DNA from 2 places in the Streptomyces hamibioticus genome. Region 2 is predicted to be linked to the other one. Evidence: riboswitches for the same ligand, from Rfam matches in the RefSeq annotation. Region 2 holds a riboswitch; the other holds the start of a gene.
The links. A riboswitch is a leader RNA that binds a small molecule or an ion and turns the genes downstream of it on or off. The one in region 2 is predicted to bind S-adenosylmethionine.
Positions count from the first base shown of each region.

Region 1: another riboswitch for S-adenosylmethionine. It lies ahead of ACLGIH_RS25175 (aminotransferase class V-fold PLP-dependent enzyme); the one in region 2 lies ahead of thrC (threonine synthase).

Region 1 covers NZ_JBKKQY010000001.1:5,550,178-5,559,989, forward strand. The annotation lists gene ACLGIH_RS25145 (response regulator) at 1-311, opposite strand, end outside; gene ctaE (aa3-type cytochrome oxidase subunit III) at 456-1,076, shown strand; gene qcrC (cytochrome bc1 complex diheme cytochrome c subunit) at 1,143-1,952, shown strand; gene qcrA (cytochrome bc1 complex Rieske iron-sulfur subunit) at 1,949-3,022, shown strand; gene qcrB (cytochrome bc1 complex cytochrome b subunit) at 3,019-4,680, shown strand; gene trpD (anthranilate phosphoribosyltransferase) at 4,812-5,876, shown strand; SAM riboswitch class IV at 5,954-6,070, shown strand; gene ACLGIH_RS25175 (aminotransferase class V-fold PLP-dependent enzyme) at 6,251-7,639, shown strand; gene ACLGIH_RS25180 (glycerate kinase family protein) at 7,585-8,787, opposite strand; gene ACLGIH_RS25185 (SLC13 family permease) at 8,800-9,812, opposite strand, start outside.
Region 2 covers NZ_JBKKQY010000001.1:4,078,855-4,088,666, forward strand. The annotation lists gene nagA (N-acetylglucosamine-6-phosphate deacetylase) at 1-579, opposite strand, end outside; gene ACLGIH_RS18415 (ROK family protein) at 579-1,559, opposite strand; gene ACLGIH_RS18420 (ABC transporter substrate-binding protein) at 1,664-2,929, shown strand; gene ACLGIH_RS18425 (DUF3263 domain-containing protein) at 2,971-3,219, shown strand; gene otsB (trehalose-phosphatase) at 3,300-4,175, shown strand; gene ACLGIH_RS18435 (hypothetical protein) at 4,184-4,411, shown strand; gene ACLGIH_RS18440 (alpha,alpha-trehalose-phosphate synthase (UDP-forming)) at 4,425-5,828, opposite strand; gene ACLGIH_RS18445 (glucosyl-3-phosphoglycerate synthase) at 5,946-6,890, opposite strand; SAM riboswitch class I at 7,025-7,165, shown strand; gene thrC (threonine synthase) at 7,184-8,491, shown strand; gene ACLGIH_RS18455 (MoaD/ThiS family protein) at 8,488-8,763, shown strand; gene ACLGIH_RS18460 (cold-shock protein) at 9,204-9,407, shown strand; gene groL (chaperonin GroEL) at 9,702-9,812, shown strand, end outside.

The sequences.
Region 1 (9,812 bases), 1.5 Mb from region 2:
GCCCGGCTCCACGTCGCCAGCCACGCGTCCTGCGGACGCCCGATGAGCAGCAGCACCGGCGGGCACCGGAACACCTCGTCCTTGATCTGCCGGCACATGCCCATGCCGCCCATCGGCACGGCCTCGCCGTCCAGCACACAGACGTCGATGCCGCCCTTGTCCAGCTCCCGCAGCACCGCGGCCGGGGTCGCGCATTCCACGAACTCGACCACGGGCGCGTCCGGAGCCGGCCGCCGGACCGTCGCGAGCCGCACCTGTTCGCGGGTGTTGGAGTCGTCGCTGTAGACCAGCACCGTGGCGGTCGGCTGCATGCTTCCTCCGTGACGTCAGCGTCGTAAGGACGGGCCGTTGGGCGGGATGCTACTCCCTTGAACACCACGTCAACACCGCCCCGGAACAGGGAGACACTCCGAACGGCACCCCCCGGAGTGAGGGCGGGATAAGCGACCGACATAATGTCGGTCGTGGCGACAGCAACGACAGTAGAAACCGGGCACGCGCACCCGTCGGTCAATCGGCCGAACCTCACCAGCGTCGGGACCATCATCTGGTTGAGTTCCGAGCTGATGTTCTTCGCGGCCCTCTTCGCGATGTACTTCACCCTGCGATCGGTGACCGGCCCGGACTTCTGGTCCGAGAAGGCCGACGCGTTGAACTTCCCGTTCTCCGCGACGAACACCACGATCCTGGTGCTCTCCTCCCTCACCTGTCAGCTCGGCGTGTTCGCCGCCGAGCGCGGTGACGTGAAGAAGCTCCGGATGTGGTTCATCGTCACCTTCATCATGGGTGCGATCTTCATCGGCGGTCAGGTGTTCGAGTACACCGAGCTGGTCAAGCACGAGGGCCTGTCGCTCTCGTCGGACCCCTACGGCTCGGTCTTCTACCTGACCACCGGCTTCCACGGCCTGCACGTGACGGGCGGACTCATCGCCTTCCTGCTGGTCCTCGGTCGCACCTACGCGGCCCGGAGGTTCACCCACGAGCAGGCGACCGCCGCCATCGTCGTGTCCTACTACTGGCACTTCGTCGATGTCGTCTGGATCGGCCTCTTCGCCACGATCTACATGATCAAGTAACCGCGGTCCGCTCCCGCGCACATCCCAGAAGCATCGACGCAGAAGATCCTGACACCGGGGTAATCCGTGAAAAAGCTCTCCGCACGACGACGCCATCCGCTGGCGGCACTCGTCGTCCTACTCCTCGCGCTGGCATGCACCGGGGGGCTCTACGCCGTGTTCGCGCCCGCGGACAAGGCGCAGGCCGACGAAACGGCCCAGTCCCTCGCCATCGACGAGGGCAAGAAGCTCTACGCCGTCGGCTGCGCCAGCTGTCACGGCACCGATGGTCAGGGCACCACCGACGGTCCCAGCCTGGTGGGCGTGGGTGCCGCGGCCGTCGACTTCCAGGTGGGTACCGGCCGTATGCCGGCCCAGCAGCCGGGCGCGCAGGTCCCCCGCAAGAAGAACATCTACTCCCAGGCCGAGATCGACCAGCTCGCCGCGTACGTCGCCTCCCTGGGCGCCGGTCCGGCGATCCCGACCGAGGCGGAGTACGGCCCCGAGGGCGCGGACATCGCCAAGGGCGGTGAGCTGTTCCGCACCAACTGCGCGCAGTGCCACAACTTCACCGGCCAGGGCGGCGCCCTCACGCACGGCAAGTACGCACCGGACCTCTCGGGGGTCTCCGCGAAGCACATCTACGAGGCCATGCAGACCGGCCCGCAGAACATGCCTTCGTTCCCCGACACCGCGCTGACGGAGCAGAACAAGAAGGACATCATCGCGTACCTGAACGCGGTCAACGGAGAAGAGACCGTGGACCCGGGTGGTCTCTCCCTGGGCGGCCTCGGGCCGGTCAGCGAGGGCCTCTTCGGCTGGATCTTCGGCCTCGGCACCTGCATCGCCGTCGCCGTGTGGGTCGCCGCTCGGACCGCAAAGGCCAAGAAGTCATGAGTAGCCAAGACATTCCCGAAGAGAACCTGCCGGCGAAGCAGTCCGCAGGGCACGACGAGCACGCGCACGACGCGGTGAAGCGAGCGGACGACGAGAACCCGTTCGCCGACCCGGGCCTGCCGCCCCACGAGCACCGGATCCAGGACATCGACGAGCGGGCCGCCAAGCGGTCCGAGCGCACGGTCGCCCTGCTGTTCACGGTGTCCATGCTGGCCACCATCGGCTTCATCGCCGCGTTCGTGGCGATCCCGCACGACAAGTCGGTCTACGTCTTCCCGATCGGGCACCTCAACGCGCTGAACTTCGCGCTGGGGCTGACCCTGGGCGCGGCCCTGTTCTGCATCGGCGCCGGCGCCGTGCACTGGGCGCGCACGCTGATGTCCGACGTGGAGATCGCCGACGAGCGTCACCCGATCGAGGCCTCTCCCGAGGTCCGCGCCCAGGTCCACGCCGACTTCAAGCAGGGCGCCAAGGAGTCCGTGATCGGCCGGCGCAAGCTGATCCGGAACACCATGTTCGGCGCCCTCACCCTGGTGCCGCTCTCCGGTGTCGTGCTGCTGCGCGACCTCGGCCCGCTGCCCGAGGACAAGCTGCGCCACACCCTGTGGTCCAGGGGCAAGCTGCTCATCAACCAGAACACGCACGAGCCGCTGCGTCCCTCCGACATCACGGTCGGTTCGCTGACCTTCGCCATGCCCGAGGGCCTGGACGAGCACGACCACGGCTTCCAGAACGAGATCGCCAAGGCCGCCCTGATGATCGTCCGGCTCGAGCCGGAGGACATCAAGGACAAGCGCGAGCTCGAGTGGTCGCACGAGGGCATCGTCGCCTACTCGAAGATCTGCACCCACGTCGGTTGCCCGATCTCCCTGTACGAGCAGCAGACGCACCACGTGCTGTGTCCCTGCCACCAGTCCACCTTCGACCTGTCCGACGGCGCCCGGGTCATCTTCGGTCCCGCCGGTCACGCCCTGCCGCAGCTGCGCATCGGTGTGAACGACGAGGGTTACCTCGAAGCGCTCGGCGACTTCGAAGAGCCCGTCGGTCCTGCCTTCTGGGAGCGCGGATGAGCACTACACCGAACGAACCGAGTACGTCTGCCGCCGGTGCGGCGGGCCGCTCGCGCGGGAAGGCACCGGCCGGCGAACGTGTCGCCGACTGGGCCGACGGCCGGCTCGGGATCTACTCCCTGGCCAAGGCCAACATGCGCAAGATCTTCCCGGACCACTGGTCCTTCATGCTGGGCGAGATCTGCCTCTACAGCTTCATCATCATCATCCTCACGGGTGTGTACCTGACGCTGTTCTTCCACCCGTCGATGAACGAGGTGGAGTACCACGGCAGCTACATCCCGATGCAGGGCCAGCTGATGAGCGAGGCCTACAAGTCGACGCTCGACATCAGCTTCGACGTGCGCGGCGGTCTGCTGATCCGGCAGATCCACCACTGGGCGGCGATCATCTTCCTCGCCGGCATGTTCGTGCACATGATGCGCGTCTTCTTCACCGGCGCGTTCCGCAAGCCGCGCGAGATCAACTGGCTGTTCGGCTTCCTGCTGTTCGTCCTCGGCATGTTCACCGGTTTCACCGGCTACTCGCTCCCGGACGACCTGCTCTCCGGCACCGGTGTCCGCTTCACGCAGGGCGCGATCCTGTCCGTGCCGATCGTCGGCACGTACATCTCGATGTTCCTGTTCGGCGGGGAGTTCCCCGGTGACGACTTCGTCGCCCGGTTCTACTCGATCCACATCCTGCTGCTGCCGGGCATCATGCTCGGCCTCGTGGTGGGCCACCTGATCCTGGTCTTCTACCACAAGCACACGCAGTTCGCGGGTCCCGGCAAGAACAACAAGAACGTCGTCGGCATGCCGCTGCTGCCGGTGTACATGGCCAAGGCCGGTGGCTTCTTCTTCCTGGTCTTCGGTGTCATCGCCGCCCTCGCCGGCATCGCGACGGTCAACCCGATCTGGAACCTGGGCCCCTACCGGGCCGACCTGGTCTCGACCGGCGCCCAGCCGGACTGGTACATGGGCTTCGCCGAGGGCCTGGTCCGCGCCATGCCGGGCTGGGAGATCAACTTCTGGGGTCACACACTCGTCCTGGGCGTGTTCATCCCGCTGGTGATCTTCGGTCTCTTCCTCGGCGTGATCGCTCTGTACCCGTTCATCGAGTCCTGGATCACCGGGGACAAGCGCGAGCACCACATCCTGGACCGGCCGCGCAACGCCCCGACCCGCACGGGCTTCGGTGTCGCCTGGATCACCGCCTACATGATCATGCTGATCGGCGGCGGCAACGACATCGTGGCCACGCACTTCCACCTGTCGATCAACGCGGTCACCTGGTTCGTCCGCATCGGCTTCTTCGCCGGTCCGGTCATCGCCTTCGTGATCACCAAGCGGATCTGCCTCGGCCTGCAGCGCCGGGACAAGGAGAAGGTGCTGCACGGCCGCGAGTCGGGCATCATCAAGCGCCTGCCGCACGGTGAGTTCATCGAGGTGCACGAGCCGCTCAGCCAGGAGCAGCTGCACAACCTCACGGCGCACGAGCAGTACCGGCCTGCCGAGATCGGCCCGACGGTCGACGAGAACGGTGTCGAGCGCAAGGTGAAGGGCTCCGAGAAGCTCCGCGCCAAGCTCAGCCACGCGTACTACGGCGAGGGGAACCAGATCCCGAAGCCGACTGTCGAGGAGTACAAGGAGATCACGAGCGGCCACGGCCACCACTGATCCTCCGCGTCGCCACACCCTGCCAGGGGCCCCGTCCGGTGTTCGGACGGGGCCCTTCGGTCTGCCTCCGGGTCGATAGGGTGGGCTCAGGTCCCTTTCCACTGGTTTTCCACTGCATTCAGGAGCGGCTGATGAGCGCTGTGACCCCCGCTGGAGGCGACACCACGGCGGACCGCTCCTGGCCCGCCCTGCTGAACGGGCTGCTGGACGGCCGGGACCTGTCCGCGGACGACACCGCCTGGGCGATGGACGTGATCATGCGCGGTGAGGCGACCGACGCCCAGATCGCCGGGTTCGCGGTGGCGCTGCGGTCCAAGGGCGAGACGGTCGAGGAGATCAGCGGCCTCGTCCGCACCATGTACGAGCACGCCAATGTGATCGAGGTGCCGGGGGACACGGTCGACATCGTCGGCACCGGCGGTGACGGCGCCAAGACGGTCAACATCTCGACCATGTCCGCGATCGTCGTGGCCGGCACCGGCGCCAAGGTCGTCAAGCACGGCAACCGGGCCGCCTCCTCGGCCTCCGGCGCCTCCGACGTCCTGGAGAAGCTGGGCGTCAACCTGGAGCTGACCCCGCGGCGGGTCGCGCAGGTCGCCGAGGAGGCCGGGATCACCTTCTGCTTCGCCGTGAAGTTCCACCCGGCGCTGCGCCATGCCGCGGCGGCCCGCGGCCAGCTGGGCATCCGGACCGTGTTCAACTTCCTCGGCCCGCTGACCAACCCGGCCAAGGTGCGCGCCCAGGCCATCGGCGTCGCCGACCCCCGGATGGCGCCGATCATCGCCGGCGTCTTCGCCGACCGCGGCAACTCCTCCCTGGTCTTCCGCGGCGACGACGGACTCGACGAGCTGACCACGACGGCCACGTCGAAGGTGTGGGTCGTGCGGGACGGCAAAGTGACCGAGGAGACCTTCGACCCGCGCGACGTCGGCCTCGAACTCGTCCCGGTCGAGGCGCTGCGCGGCGCCGACGCCTCCTACAACGCGGACGTGGCCCGGCGGCTGCTGAACGGCGAGGCGGGCCCGGTGCGGGACGCGGTGCTGCTGAATTCGGCGGCGGCCCTGGTGGCACTGGAGCCGGGCGAGGGTCCGCTGACGGACCGGCTGCGGGCCGGTATGGCGAAGGCCGCCGAGTCGATCGACTCGGGGGCGGCCGGGCGGGTCCTGGAGCGCTGGGTGGCCGCCAGCCACGCCTGACCACCCGATGCGTCGTACGTCCCGCGATCCGGACCCGGGTTGCGGGACGTCGATCTCTTCGCGTACTTTCCTGTCCAGGTCATGAGCGACAGCCACAAGGCCCCGGCCGGCTGTCCGGCAACCCTCCGTCCGTGGCGGGGTGCCCCGGGTGAAGACCGGGTCGTGAGCAGCAAGGCTCACGTCAAGCGCGGACCCCTCGCACGCTTGGCAAAGCGTGGGGCCAGGGGTCCTGGTCGTTCGAGGGAGCCTTCCGTGAATCAGCGAATGCGCTAGGGCCGCAGAGCCCCGCCTCCGCATCCCCTTTCCCGATGTGCCGCGCTTGAGCGTCTGCCGCTCGCGCGGCGCTCTCCGCACGCCTTTACGGGAGTTCCGCCATGTCTGTCACCACCGCTGCCGCCGACCAGTCGCTTTGCTGTGAAATTTCCGGACCGCTGCCCGTTCTGGGGCAGGACGTCACCGTCCCGCTCGTCACCGGTGGCGAGGTCACCTACGCCGCGCTCGACTACGCGGCCAGCGCGCCGGCGCTCCAGCGGGTCTGGGACGACGTCGCCGCGTACGCGCCCTACTACGGCAGCGTGCACCGCGGCGCCGGGTACCTGTCGCAGCTGTCGACCGACCTGTTCGAGAGCGCCCGCCGGACCGTCGCCGAGTTCCTCGGCTGCCGGGACGGGGACCAGGTCGTCTTCACCCGGTCCACCACCGACTCCCTCAACCTGCTCGCCGCCGCGCTGCCGGCCGGCTGCCGGGTCTTCGTCTTCGAGACCGAGCACCACGCCTCGCTGCTGCCCTGGCGGAACGCCGACGTCACCTACCTCGACGCCCCCCGCACCCCGGGCCAGGCCGTGCGGGCCCTGGAGCGCGCCCTCGCCGACCGCGAGCCGCACGGTCCCGCCCTGGTCTGCGTCACCGGAGCCTCCAACGTCACCGGCGAGCTGTGGCCGGTGCGCGAACTGGCCGCCGCCGCGCACGCGCACGGCGCCCGGATCGTGCTCGACGCCGCCCAGCTCGCCCCGCACCACCCCGTCTCGGTGGCCGACCTGGACGTGGACTGGGTCGCCTTCTCCGGGCACAAGCTGTACGCCCCCTTCGGCTCCGGCGTGCTGGCCGGCCGCGCCGACTGGCTGCGCGAGGCCGAGCCGTACCTCGCGGGCGGCGGCGCCAGCCGCAGGGTCGGCCGGCGCGCCGACGGGGGAGTGGACGTCGAGTGGCACGACAGCGCCGCCCGGCACGAGGCCGGTTCGCCCAACGTCATCGGCGCCTACGCCATCGCCTCGGCCTGCAAGGCGCTGACCGAGGCCGGGTTCGACACGCTCGTCGCCCGTGAGCGGCAGCTGATCGCCAAGGTCCGGGCGGGGCTCGCCGACGTCCCCGAGGTGCGGTTCCTCTCCCTGTTCGGCGACGACGCCCCCCGCGTCGGCGTGCTGTCCTTCGTCGTCGACGGCTGGAACAGCTCCCACTTCGCCGCCGCGCTCTCCGCCGAGTACGGCATCGGCGTCCGGGACGGGCTGTTCTGCGCCCACCCGCTGCTGCGCACCCTGCTCGGCAGCGACCCGCAGACACAGGGCGAGTGCGGGGCGCCGGAGGCCGCGCCCGGCGAGAAGTCGCTCAACGCCATCCGGGTCAGCTTCGGCGCGGGCACCCCGGACGAGCACGTGGAGCGGTTCGTGACCGCCGTCCGCGAGCTGGTGCGGGAGGGCGCCAAGTGGAACTACCGCACCGAGGACGGCCGTTGCGTGCCCGACACCTCCACCGCGGCGGCGTGAGCCGGTAGCCGGGCGCCCAGCAGGATCATCCGCAGCGCCCGCTCCGTGGCGTCCGTCAGCAGCTCGGCGCCCCGCACCAGCGCCTCCGCCAGGGCCATCGGCGCGGGCAGGATGCCGTGGCACGCGTCCACGCCGGGCACCTCGTGCGCGCCCTCGCCGAGGGTGCCCGCGAGGGCCAGCACCGGACGCCCGTAGAGCTTGGCGCGCCGGGCGACCTCGGCCGGCACCTTGCCGCGCGGCGTCTGGTGGTCCAGGGCGCCCTCGGCGGTGAGGACCAGGTCGGCGCGGGCCAGACGGGCGTCCAGGTCGAGCTGGTCCAGCAGCACCTCGAAGCGGGGCAGCAGCTGCCCGCCCAGGGCGGCCAGGCCCGCGCCGAGGCCGCCCGAGGCGCCGGTACCGGGGCCGCCGCGCAGGTCGGTGCCGGCCGGGGCGAGGTCGCGGGTGAGGACGTACGCCCAGTTCTCCAGGCCCGCCGAGAGCTGCTCGACCTGTGCCGGGGTCGCGCCCTTCTGCGGGCCGAACACCCGGGCCACGCCGCGCTCGCCGCACAGCACGTTGAACGGGTTGCAGGCGGCGACCAGTTCGACGTCACGCAGGCGGGGGTCGAGGCCGGACGGGTCGATGCGGGCCAGCCGGGTCAGCTCCCGGCCGCCGGGCGGCAGTTCGAAGCCGTCCGCGTCCAGCAGCCGGGCGCCGAGGGCCTGGAGCGCGCCCGCACCCCCGTCGGACGTGCCCGAGTCGCCGCAGCCGACCAGGACGCGCCGCACGCCGGTGTCGAGCGCGGCCCGGATCAGCTCGCCGACGCCGTAGGTGGTGGTGGCGCCGGGGTCGCGCAGGGCGCGCGGCACCAGGGTGAGGCCCGCGACCGCCGCCATCTCCACCACCGCCGTGTCCCGGGAGCCGAGCAGCGCGAAGTGGGTGCCGACGGTGTCGCCGACCGGGCCGGTGGCGGGCAGCGCCACCAGCCGGCCGCCGGTCGCGGCGGCCAGGGCCACGGCGGTGCCCTCGCCGCCGTCCACCAGCGGGACGCGGTCGATCTCGGCGTCCGGCAGGACGCGGCGCACACCGGCGGCGATGGCGTCGGCGGCGGCCTGGGCGGACAGGGACTCCTTGAAGCCACTGGGGGCGACGACGACACGGTTGAGCACGACGGGACTCCTTCAGCGGGTCACGGGAACGCCGAGCAGCGGCCAGACGGCGGCGGCGAAGAGCAGGACGAGCCCGGCCGTCAGCGGGGCGAGGACCGCCGACAGGCGCAGCAGGTCGCGCGGGGTGTAGGTGGGGGTGCCGGGGATGTCCGAGAAGAGGGTGACCGGCTTGGCGGAGGCCGGCAGGGTGTGGCAGAAGCCGGCGGCGGCGGTGGAGGCCAGCGCGGCGGCGACCGGGTTGACGCCCGCGCCGACGGCCGCGGCGATCACCAGCGGCACCAGCACCGAGGAGCGGGCGGAGCGGGACTGCAGGACGAGGTGGGCCGCGGTGCTGACCGCGACCACGACGGTGAGGAAGACGGCCGGTCCGATGTCCGAGGGCAGCCCGGACACCAGCCATTCGGCCGCGCCCGAGTCGGAGAGCGCGACGCCCATCGCCATCGTCGCGGCCATGAACAGCAGCAGCGACCAGGGCACCGTCTTCAGCGCGTCCTTCAGCCGTACGGTGCCCAGCGCGGGGGAGGAGGCGACGACCGCGCCGATCAGGGCGACGACCGCGGGCGGCACATGGTGCAGCGGCTCGCTGCACCACAGGACCACCACGGTGGCCAGCAGCAGCGCGCAGAGCTTCTCGGGCTGGGTCCAGGGGCCGGTGACCGGGCTGTCGCTGTGCCGCTGTATCTCCTCCGGCGTGATGCGCACCGGGCCCTCGCGGTCCGCCCGCCGGGTCGTCGTCCACAGCACCGCCTCGGCGGCCAGGTGGGAGGAGGCCACGGCCAGCGGCAGGCCCAGCAGCAGCCATTCGGTGAAGCCGATCCGGTCGCCGGTCGTCTCCCACAGCACCGAGACCGTGATCAGGTGCGCGCCCGCGCCGATCAGCGTCGCCACCGCCGACAGCAGGATCACGGTCGGGAACAGCAGCGCCAGCATCACCACCAGCCGTCTGCGGCCGGCGAGGGCCTTGGCCAGCGCCAGGAACACCGGCAGCGCGAGCGCCGCCCGGCCCGAGGTCGCCGGCACCGCGA
Region 2 (9,812 bases):
GCTGGCGTCGGTGTGGCCGACCGCCGCGATCACGCCGTGCTCGGCGAGCAGCCGTACGGAGTCCAGGCCGCCCGGCAGCTCGGTGGCCAGCGTCATCATCTTGGCGTGGCCGTGCGCGGCGTCGATCAGCTTGCGGACCTCGGCCGGGTCCGGGTCGCGCAGCAGCGCCTCGTCGTGGGCGCCCTTGCGGCACGGGGAGATGAACGGCCCCTCGAAGTGGATGCCGGCGATGTCGCCCTGCTGGGCCAGCTCCGCGAGCATCCCGGCGTGCCGGGCGAGGAAGTCCAGGTCACCGGTGACGGCGGAGGCGACCACCGTGGTGGTGCCGTGCAGGCGGTGGGTGTGGACGCCCTTGAGGACGTCCTCGGCGGTGCCGCCGGCGAAGGAGGCGCCGCCGCCGCCGTGGTTGTGGATGTCGACGAAGCCGGGGACCACCCAGTGGCCGGCCAGGTCGACGGTCTCCGCGTCCGGGGGCGCCGTGTCCGCGATCCGCGTGCCGTCGACGAGCACGCGGCCGTCGTCCACGGTCCCGGTGGGCAGCACCACCCGGGCACCGGCGAGAACCTTGCTGGGGGCCATCAGGCGGTTACCTCCGGAGGAGTCGCGGTCGCCGCAGCGGTCGCCGCAGTGGTCGGGGGAGTCGGGCGGAGCAGGTCCCAGGCCAGCAGCCCGGCGCCGAGGCAGCCGGCGGTGTCGCCCAGGGCGGCGGGGACGACGTCCGGCAGCTTCTGGAAGGTGACGCGCCGCCGCACGGCGTCGCGCAGCGGTGTGAACAAGGTTTCCCCCGCCTCGGCGAGGCCGCCACCGATGATCAGGGTGCGCGGGTCCAGCAGGGTGAGGGCGGTGACCAGCCCGTCGGCGAGCGCGTCCACCGCCTCCCGCCACACCCGCTCGGCCCGTACGTCCCCGGACGCGACGGCCTTGGCGCAGTCGGCGGCGTCCGCGTCCGGGTCCCCGCAGGCCTCGGCCCAGGCCCGGCCGACCGCCGCCGCCGAGGCGAACCGCTCCAGACAGCCGCGCTGCCCGCACGGACAGGACGCGCCGCCGGGGCGTACGACGATGTGGCCGATCTCGCCCGCGAAGCCGTGCGCGCCCGCCTCCACCCGGCCGTCGATGCCGATGGCGCCCGCGATACCGGTGCCCAGCGGTACGAACAGGAACCGGTCGGCGCCCCGCCCGGCCCCGATCCGGCCCTCGGCCAGCCCGCCGGTGCGCACGTCGTGGCCGAGGGCGACCGGCACGCCGCCGAGCCGCTCGGCCAGCAGGGCGCGCAGGGGGACGTCGCGCCAGCCGAGGTTGGCCGCGTAGACGGCGGTGCCGCGCTCCTCGTCGACGATGCCGGGGACGGCGACACCGGCCGCGGCGGCGTGCTCGCCGAACCGCTCGGCGCCGTGCGCGCGCAGGTCGGCGGCGAAGTCCAGGATGCCCGCGACGATCGCCTCGGGGCCGTGGTCGCGCCCGGTGGCCCGGCGGGCCTGGTGCAGCAGCTCGCCGTCGGCCCCGACCAGGGCGGCCTTCATCCCGGTGCCGCCCACATCGAGGGCGATGACATGTCTCACGGGGACAGTGTGGCCCGTACACCCGCAAGAGGTCTAGTCCACTCGCGTGGTGTAGACCTTAATCCGGTAACCGAACAGAGCCGGCAGGGTTGGGGCAGGGATCAGTGCAGCGGCGTAGGACAGGAACGATCGCGGTGGTGTCCGCACTGGGCATGACGGCGGTCCTCGGTGGCTGCGGGATCACCGGTGACACGGACGAGGTGACGCTGAGGCTGGTCGCCGCCGACTACGGCGACAGCAAGGCCACCGGCTCGCAGAAGTACTGGGACGAACTGGTCGAGGCCTACGAGGCCGACCACCCCGGCGTGCACGTCGACGTCACCGTCCACTCGTGGAACGACGTCGACCGCAAGGTCCGCGAGATGGTCCGGGCCGGCGAGGCGCCCGACATGGCGCAGATCGGCGCCTACGCCGACTACGCGGCCGACGACCTCCTCTACCGGGCCGACGACCTGCTCTCCATCCAGACCCAGGCCGACTTCGTCTCCCAGCTCGCCGGCGCGGGCCAGGTCAACGGAGTGCAGTACGGGATGCCGTTCGCGGCCTCCACGCGCGTGCTGTTCTACAACAAGAGCCTCTTCGAGGACGCCGGCATCACCCCTCCCGAGAGCTGGGACGACCTCGTCGAGGCCGCCGAGGCGCTCGAGGCGGAGGGCGTGAAGTTCCCGTACGCGCTGCCGCTGGGCCCCGAGGAGGCGCCGGCCGAGACCCTCCAGTGGCTGCTCAGCGGCGGGGGCGGCTACACCGACACCGTCGGCACCTACAGCATCGACTCCGTGCGCAACGTCGGCACCTTCACCTGGCTCAAGGACGAGCTGGTCGGCAAGGGCCTCACCGGCCCGGTCGCGCCGGGGAAGCTGAACCGCGCCGACGCGTTCGCCGCGTTCGCCGCCGGTGACGTCGGCATGCTCAACGGCCACCCCACGCTGATGAAGACGGCCGCCGACAAGGGCGTGAAGTTCGGCATGGTGCCGACCCCCGGCATCGACGGGCCGAGCCGGCGCACGCTGGGCGTCGCCGACTGGATGACGGCCTTCAAGGAGAACGGCCACCAGGAGCAGATCGGCGACTTCCTCGACTTCGTCTACAGCGAGGAGAACGTGCTCGACTTCTCCCGCCGCTACGACCTGCTGCCGGTCACCACCTCCGCCTCCGAGACCATGAGCACGGCCGAGGAGGACAAGCACCTCAGGCCGTTCCTGAAGGAGCTGGTGCTCTCCGAGCTGTACCCGGTCGGCAAGACGTCCTGGGCGTCGGTCAGCGCGGACATCAAGAAGCGCATCGGCCAGGCGGTCGGCTCCGACGGCGACCCCAAGTCCGTACTGGGGCTGATCCAGGCGACGGCGGTGCGGACCGAGAGCGCGGAGTAGGGCCGCGCGCGGTGTCGGTGCCCGGCGTTACGGTTCTGGACATGGTGGGCGACGTGGGCGACGGGCAGCGGCTGGGACAGCGGGAGCGGGACATCCTCGCCCTGGAGCGCCGCGGCTTCCCCGGCCCCGGCGCGAAGGAGCGGGCGATACGCGAGGAGCTGGGCCTCGCCCCGGTCCGCTACTACCAGCTGCTCAACGCCCTGCTGGACGACCCGCGGGCGCTGGCGGCGGACCCGGTGACGGTGAACCGGCTCCGGCGGGTCCGGGAGACCCGCCGGGCGGAGCGCTGAGGCCGGCCGCCCGGCCGCCGGACGTCCGGAAGGCGACCGGGCGAGGCGTGCGCGAGGCGCTTGCGGGATAGGTTCGCCCCATGGGCAGCCACACGGAACCCTCGACCTCTTTCGCAGACGACCTGCCGGAGCCGGCCACCGAGGCGGGCCGCGACGGTCTGGACGCCATCCTCGCGCGCCCCGGCCGCGCGGTGATCGCGCTGGACTTCGACGGCACGCTCGCCCCGATCGTCGCCGACCCCGAACAGGCCCGCGCCCACCCGGACGCCGTCCCCGCGCTGGTGGCCCTCGCCCCCGAGGTCGCCTCCGTCGCGGTGGTCACCGGCCGCCCGGTCGACGTCGCCGTCCGCAACGGCGGCTTCGCGGGCGTGGCCGGCCTGGAGCACCTCGTCGTCCTCGGCCACTACGGCGCCGAGCGGTGGGACGCCGCGACCGGGGCGGTCACCGCGCCGGAGCCGCACCCCGGCGTCGCCGCCGTCCGCGCCGAGCTGCCCGGGGTGCTGGACCGGGCCGGTGCGTGGCGGGGGACGTGGGTCGAGGAGAAGGGCCGCTCGGTGGCCGTCCACACCCGCCGTGCCGACGATCCGCAGGCCGCCTTCGAGGCCCTGCGCGCCCCGCTCACCGACCTGGCCGCCCGCCACGGCCTCATCGTGGAGCCCGGCCGGATGGTCCTGGAACTCCGCCCGCCGGGCATGGACAAGGGCGTCGCGCTGCGCGAGCACGTCCGCCGGACCGGCGCCGAGTCGGTCCTCTACGCCGGCGACGACCTCGGCGACCTCCCGGCCTTCGCGGCGGTCGACGCCCTGCGCACCGACGGCGTCCCGGGCGTCCTGGTGTGCAGCGGCAGCGACGAGGTGACGCGGCTGAGGGAGCGGGCGGACGTGGTGGTGAAGGGCCCGGAGGGCGTGGTCGCGCTGCTGCGGGCCCTGGCGACGACGCTGTCCACCAGGTCTTAGAACGGCAGTTGTGGTCGGCGGTCGCCGTCTCCTACCTCCTGCTCAGCCGCACGCTGCCGCGCCGCAGCCCGGCGCTCAGGGCCACCGGCCGGATCACCGCGGGCGGCGTCCTGGCGGTCATGGTCCTGATGGTCACCACCGCGCCGACCCGCGCCCAGCTGCTCGCCTCGGCGGTCCTCGCCGCGGCGCTCGCCCTGCTCGGCCACCGCAGGGCCCGGCGGGCGGCCGGGCGGTGACCGGCGGCCGGCATCAGCCCCGCAGCGCCTCCAGCTGCTCCAGGAACCACCGCCCCGGCGGCAGCGCGGTCGCCGCCGCGGCCAGCCGCTTGGTCCGCTCGGCCCGTTCTCCCGCACCGGTGGTCAGCGCCCGGTGCAGGGCGCTCGCCGTCTGCGTCACGTCGTACGGATTGACGACGACCGCGTCCTCGCCCAGTTCCTCGTACGCCCCGGCCTCCCGCGACAGCACCAGCACGCACCCCTCGTCGGAGACGACCGGCACCTCCTTCGCGACGAGGTTCATCCCGTCCCGGATCGGGTTCACCAGCGCCACGTCGGCCAGCCGGTAGGCCGCCAGCGACCGCGCGAAGTCGTCCTTCACGTGCAGCACCACCGGCGTCCACCCGGCCGTCCCGAACTCCGCGTTGACCGACTCCGCGACCCGCCGCACCTCGGCCGTGTAGTCGCGGTACACCGCGAGGTCCTGCCGCGACGGGTACGCGAACGCGACGTGCACCACCCGCTCGCGCCACTCCGGCCGGTCCGCAAGCAGCTGCCGGTACGCCAGCAGCCCCCGCACGATGTTCTTGGACAGCTCCGTCCGGTCCACCCGGACGATCGTCTTCCGGGCGTTCCCGTCCGGGTCGGTGCCGATCTCCTCCCGCAGCGCCGCCATCCGCTCGTCCACATCGGCCTCGTGCGACCGCCGCCGCAGGAAGTCCCCGTCGGCGCCCAGCCCGTGCACGCCGATCCGGGTGTCGCCGAGCCCGCCGACGAGCGCCTCGCAGCACCCGGTGAAAGCCTGCGCCCACCGCTGCGTCAGGAACCCGAGCCGGTCCGCGCCCAGCATCCCGCGCAGCACCTGCTCGGCGATGTCGTCGGGCAGCATCCGGAAGTACTCCACCGGAGCCCAGGGCGTGTGCGAGAAGTGGCCGATGCGCAGGTCCGGCCGCAGCGCCCGCAGCATGCCCGGCACCAGCGTCAGGTGGTAGTCCTGCACGATCGCGACCGCGCCCTCGGCCGCCTCCTCGGCCAGCGCCTCGGCGAAGGCCCGGTTGTACGCCTCGTACGACGCCCACTGCCGCCGGAACTCCGCGTCGAACACCGGCTCCAGCGGCGTCTGGTAGAGCATGTGGTGCACGAACCACAGCACGGAGTTGGCGATGCCGTTGTACGCGTCGGCGTGCACGTCGGCCGGAATGTCCAGCATCCGCACGCCGTCCTCGCCGACCCCGCGCCGCACCGCCTCCCGGTCCCCGTCCCCGAGCGCCGAGCACACCCACAGCGCCCCGGCGTCCGGCCCGATCGCCGAGAGCCCGGAGACCAGCCCGCCGCCGCCGCGCCTGGCGTGCAGGGAACCGTCCTCCCGTACCTCGTACGAGACCGGCCCACGGTTGGAAGCCACCAGCACCTGAGCAGTACCGAACGTCGAAGCCATAAGCCACAACGTAGCCCGGCCCCGAAACGCTCAAACGTTCCCGGGGGTGAACCCGGCGGCAATTCGGTCAGGTGACCCACGCCCGCCGACGGCCTTGGCCGCCGGCGCCGGCCGGGGTCACGCCACCTTCCGCGCCGCGTACTCCGGAACCTCCGCCATCGGCGGACGCTCCTCCGTGTCCACGGAGTACGTGCGCGGCTCGAAGCCGTCCTCGGCGCGTTCGAACTGGGTGAGGGACGGGCGGACCAGGTGGCCGCGGGCCAGCCGGAGCTGGGCGGTGCGGTAGATGGCGGCGGCCATCCGGCCCAGGGCCTGGCCGTCCTGGTGGCGGTGCCTGCGCACCCCGACGTCCACCTGGGCGAGCGCGTCCAGGCCCACCAGGTGCAGGGCGTCGACCAGCATGCCCAGCTCCACGCCGTAGCCGACGGGGAAGGGCAGCTGCTCCAGCAGGGAGCGGCGGGCGGCGTACTCGCCGCCGAGCGGCTGGACGAAGCCGGCCAGCTGCGGCCAGTGCATGTTCAGCAGCGGGCGGGCCATCAGCTCGGTGACCCGGCCGCCCTGACCGGGCGCGGCGCCGAGCGGACGGTCGTACATGGCCTTCACCAGGGCCACGTCCGGGTCGGTGAGCAGCGGGCCGACGATCCCGGAGACGAAGCCGGAGGAGAAGTCGCGCAGGTCGGCGTCGACGAAGCAGACGATGTCCCCGCTGGTCACCAGCAGCGAGCGCCACAGCACCTCCCCCTTGCCGGGCACGGCCGGGATGCGGGGCAGGATCGCGTCGCGGTGCACGACCCGGGCGCCCGCCGCGGCGGCCACCTGAGGCGTACGGTCGGTGGAGCCGGAGTCGACGACCACGATCTCGTCGACCAGCGGCAGCTGCTCCATCAGGTCGTGCCGGATCACCGCGACGATGTCGCCGACGGTCTCCTCCTCGTTCAGAGCCGGGAGCACGACGCTGACCGACTGGCCGCCGGCCCGCTTCGCCGCCATGATCTGGTGCAGCGGCCGGTCGGCCGCGGACCAGGAGCGGGCGGTCAGCCAGCGCTCGACTTCCTCCAGCACGGTCGGCGGCTCCTCCCTGTGGGTCCGTCTCGCGGTTCGGACGACTATCTCAACGGTCATGGCCTTCGGTTACAGTCTTGAACAACGCGGATGACCGTCGCATGTCGGGGTCTCCGCGTCCGAAAACTTCATACAGCTCATCCAGAGGGGCAGAGGGACACGGCCCGATGAAGCCCCGGCAACCCTCCAGTCGGTCTCGTGAAGGTGCGAGGCTCCCGGCTAGGGAAGGTGCCAAATCCGTCTCACGGCGAAGTGCGTCGTGAGGAAGATGAGGAGAAAGGGCCTCGCCTCACATGGCTGTGCAGACTGTCGCAAGCACCACCGACTCCACCGCTCCCGCCACCTCCGTCGACCTCGGCCCCGCCGTGGCACTCTCCTGCCGGGAGTGCGGCCACCGCGTGCCACTCGGCCCGGTCTTCGCCTGCCAGGAGTGTTTCGGCCCGCTGGAGATCGCCTACGACTTCGGTGTCGGCTCGAAGGCCGACACCGAGGAACTCCGTAAGCGCATCGAGGCGGGCCCCGCGAACATCTGGCGCTACGCGCCGCTCCTGCCGGTCCCGGCCGACGTCGCCGGCAAGCCCAACCTGAACCCGGGCTGGACCGCGCTGGTCAAGGCCGACAACCTCGCCCGCGAGCTGGGCGTCACCGGCGGGCTCTACATCAAGGACGACTCCGGCAACCCGACCCACTCCTTCAAGGACCGGGTCGTCGCCCAGGCCCTGGAGGCCGCGCGCGCCTTCGGCTTCACCACCCTGTCCTGCTCCTCCACCGGCAACCTGGCCGGCGCCGTCGGCGCCGCCGCCGCCCGCGCCGGCTTCCGCTCCTGCGTGTTCATCCCGCACGACCTGGAGCAGGGCAAGGTCGTCATGGCCGCCGTCTACGGCGGCGAGCTGGTCGGCATCGAGGGCAACTACGACGACGTGAACCGCTTCTGCTCCGAGCTGATCGGCGACCCGGCCGGCGAGGGCTGGGGCTTCGTCAACGTCAACCTGCGGCCGTACTACGCGGAGGGCTCCAAGACCCTGGCGTACGAGATCTGCGAGCAGCTCGGCTGGCAGCTGCCCGACCAGATCGTGGTGCCGATCGCCTCCGGCTCCCAGCTCACGAAGATCGACAAGGGGCTGCAGGAACTGATCGCGCTCGGGCTGGTCGAGGACAAGCCGTACAAGATCTTCGGCGCGCAGGCCGAGGGCTGCTCGCCGGTGTCCGCGGCCTTCAAGGCCGGGCACGACGTCGTCCGTCCCCAGAAGCCGAACACCATCGCCAAGTCGCTGGCCATCGGCAACCCGGCGGACGGCCCGTACGTCCTGGACATCGCCCGCCGCACCGGCGGCGCGGTGGAGGACGTGACGGACGAGCAGGTGGTCGACGCGATCAGGCTGCTCGCCCGGACCGAGGGCATCTTCGCGGAGACGGCGGGCGGTGTGACGGTCGGCGTGACGAGGAAGCTCATCGACAGCGGCGCGCTCGACCCGGCGCTGACGACCGTCGTCCTCAACACCGGTGACGGCCTCAAGACCCTCGACGCGGTGGCCGGCACCGGCCTCACCGCCACCATCCGCCCGAACCTGGACTCCTTCCGAGAGGCTGGCCTCGCATGAGCGTGACCGTTCGTATCCCGACCATCCTGCGCACCTACACCGGCGGCCAGGCCGAAGTGAGCGCCGAGGGCGCCACCCTCTCCGAGGTCATCTCGGACCTGGAGAAGAACCACGCCGGCATCGCCGCCCGGGTGCTGGACGACCAGGGCAAGCTGCGCCGGTTCGTCAACGTGTACGTCAACGACGACGACGTCCGCTTCGAGCAGGGCCTGGAGACCGCGACCCCCGACGGGGCCGGCGTGTCCATCATCCCGGCGGTCGCCGGCGGCTGAACCGGCGTTTCCGTTACCGACGGTAATGTCGGTGACATAGGGTTTCCCCTATTGCCCCCTCCGTGAGAGATGCGGAGGGGGCAATTCCGTGTGATTGAGCGCGGTAGAGTTGGGGAACGCGCTCCCGACCGCAAGGTCGGAAACCCTGAATTCCTGCCGTACGCCCGACAAGATGTAGCCAAACTGTGGGTGTCTTTCGCGGCTTTTGCGCCGTTCGTCCGGCCCGACTTGCCCTGGAATCGCACGAATTCTCGCCATATTCCGGACCGGGTCCGTCCAGAATTCTCGTCCGATTGACCTGTTGCAGACGGCAGTTGGACAGATACATTCAGCCGCGGTCGACGCGTTCCGGCGCACGCCCCCATCCGTTGGGGGGTGAGGTCTGACCCGGATCCGCGAAGTGTGGATCTGTGCAAGGGCCAGTAATAGGGGAGTTAGGCATGGCTCAGGGCACCGTCAAGTGGTTCAACGCGGAGAAGGGGTACGGCTTCATCGCGGTCGACGGTGGTGCGGATGTTTTCGTCCACTACAGCGCGATCCAGATGGACGGCTACCGCACCCTTGAAGAGGGCCAGCGGGTCGAGTTCGAGATCTCGCAGGGTCAGAAGGGCCCGCAGGCCGACATGGTGCGCGTCACCGCCTGATACGCGCGTCCGACCGCAGCGAACGGTCTTCTCCGGAGGGTCCGCACCCGGCAGGGTGTGGGCCCTCCGGCATGTCCGGGGACGTGCCCGCTTCGCGGGCGCACCTTGCACTCGGACGGGTCGAGTGCTAATCATTGGCGTTAGCACTCTGAAGGTGAGAGTGACAGCGAAGGACCGGGTCGGTGAGGCCCGCGGGCCGGGTGGGGCAAGGAACCACAAGGCCTGCGAGCCGTCCGTCGCGGGCGCGGGCGCGGTCCGAAGGAATCACCCCCAGTCCTGGAGGGACCACTTCACATGGCCAAGATCATCGCGTTCGACGAGGAGGCGCGGCGCGGCCTCGAGCGCGGCATGAACCAGCTCGCGGACGCCGTGAAGGTGACGCTCGGCCCCAAGGGCCGCAACGTC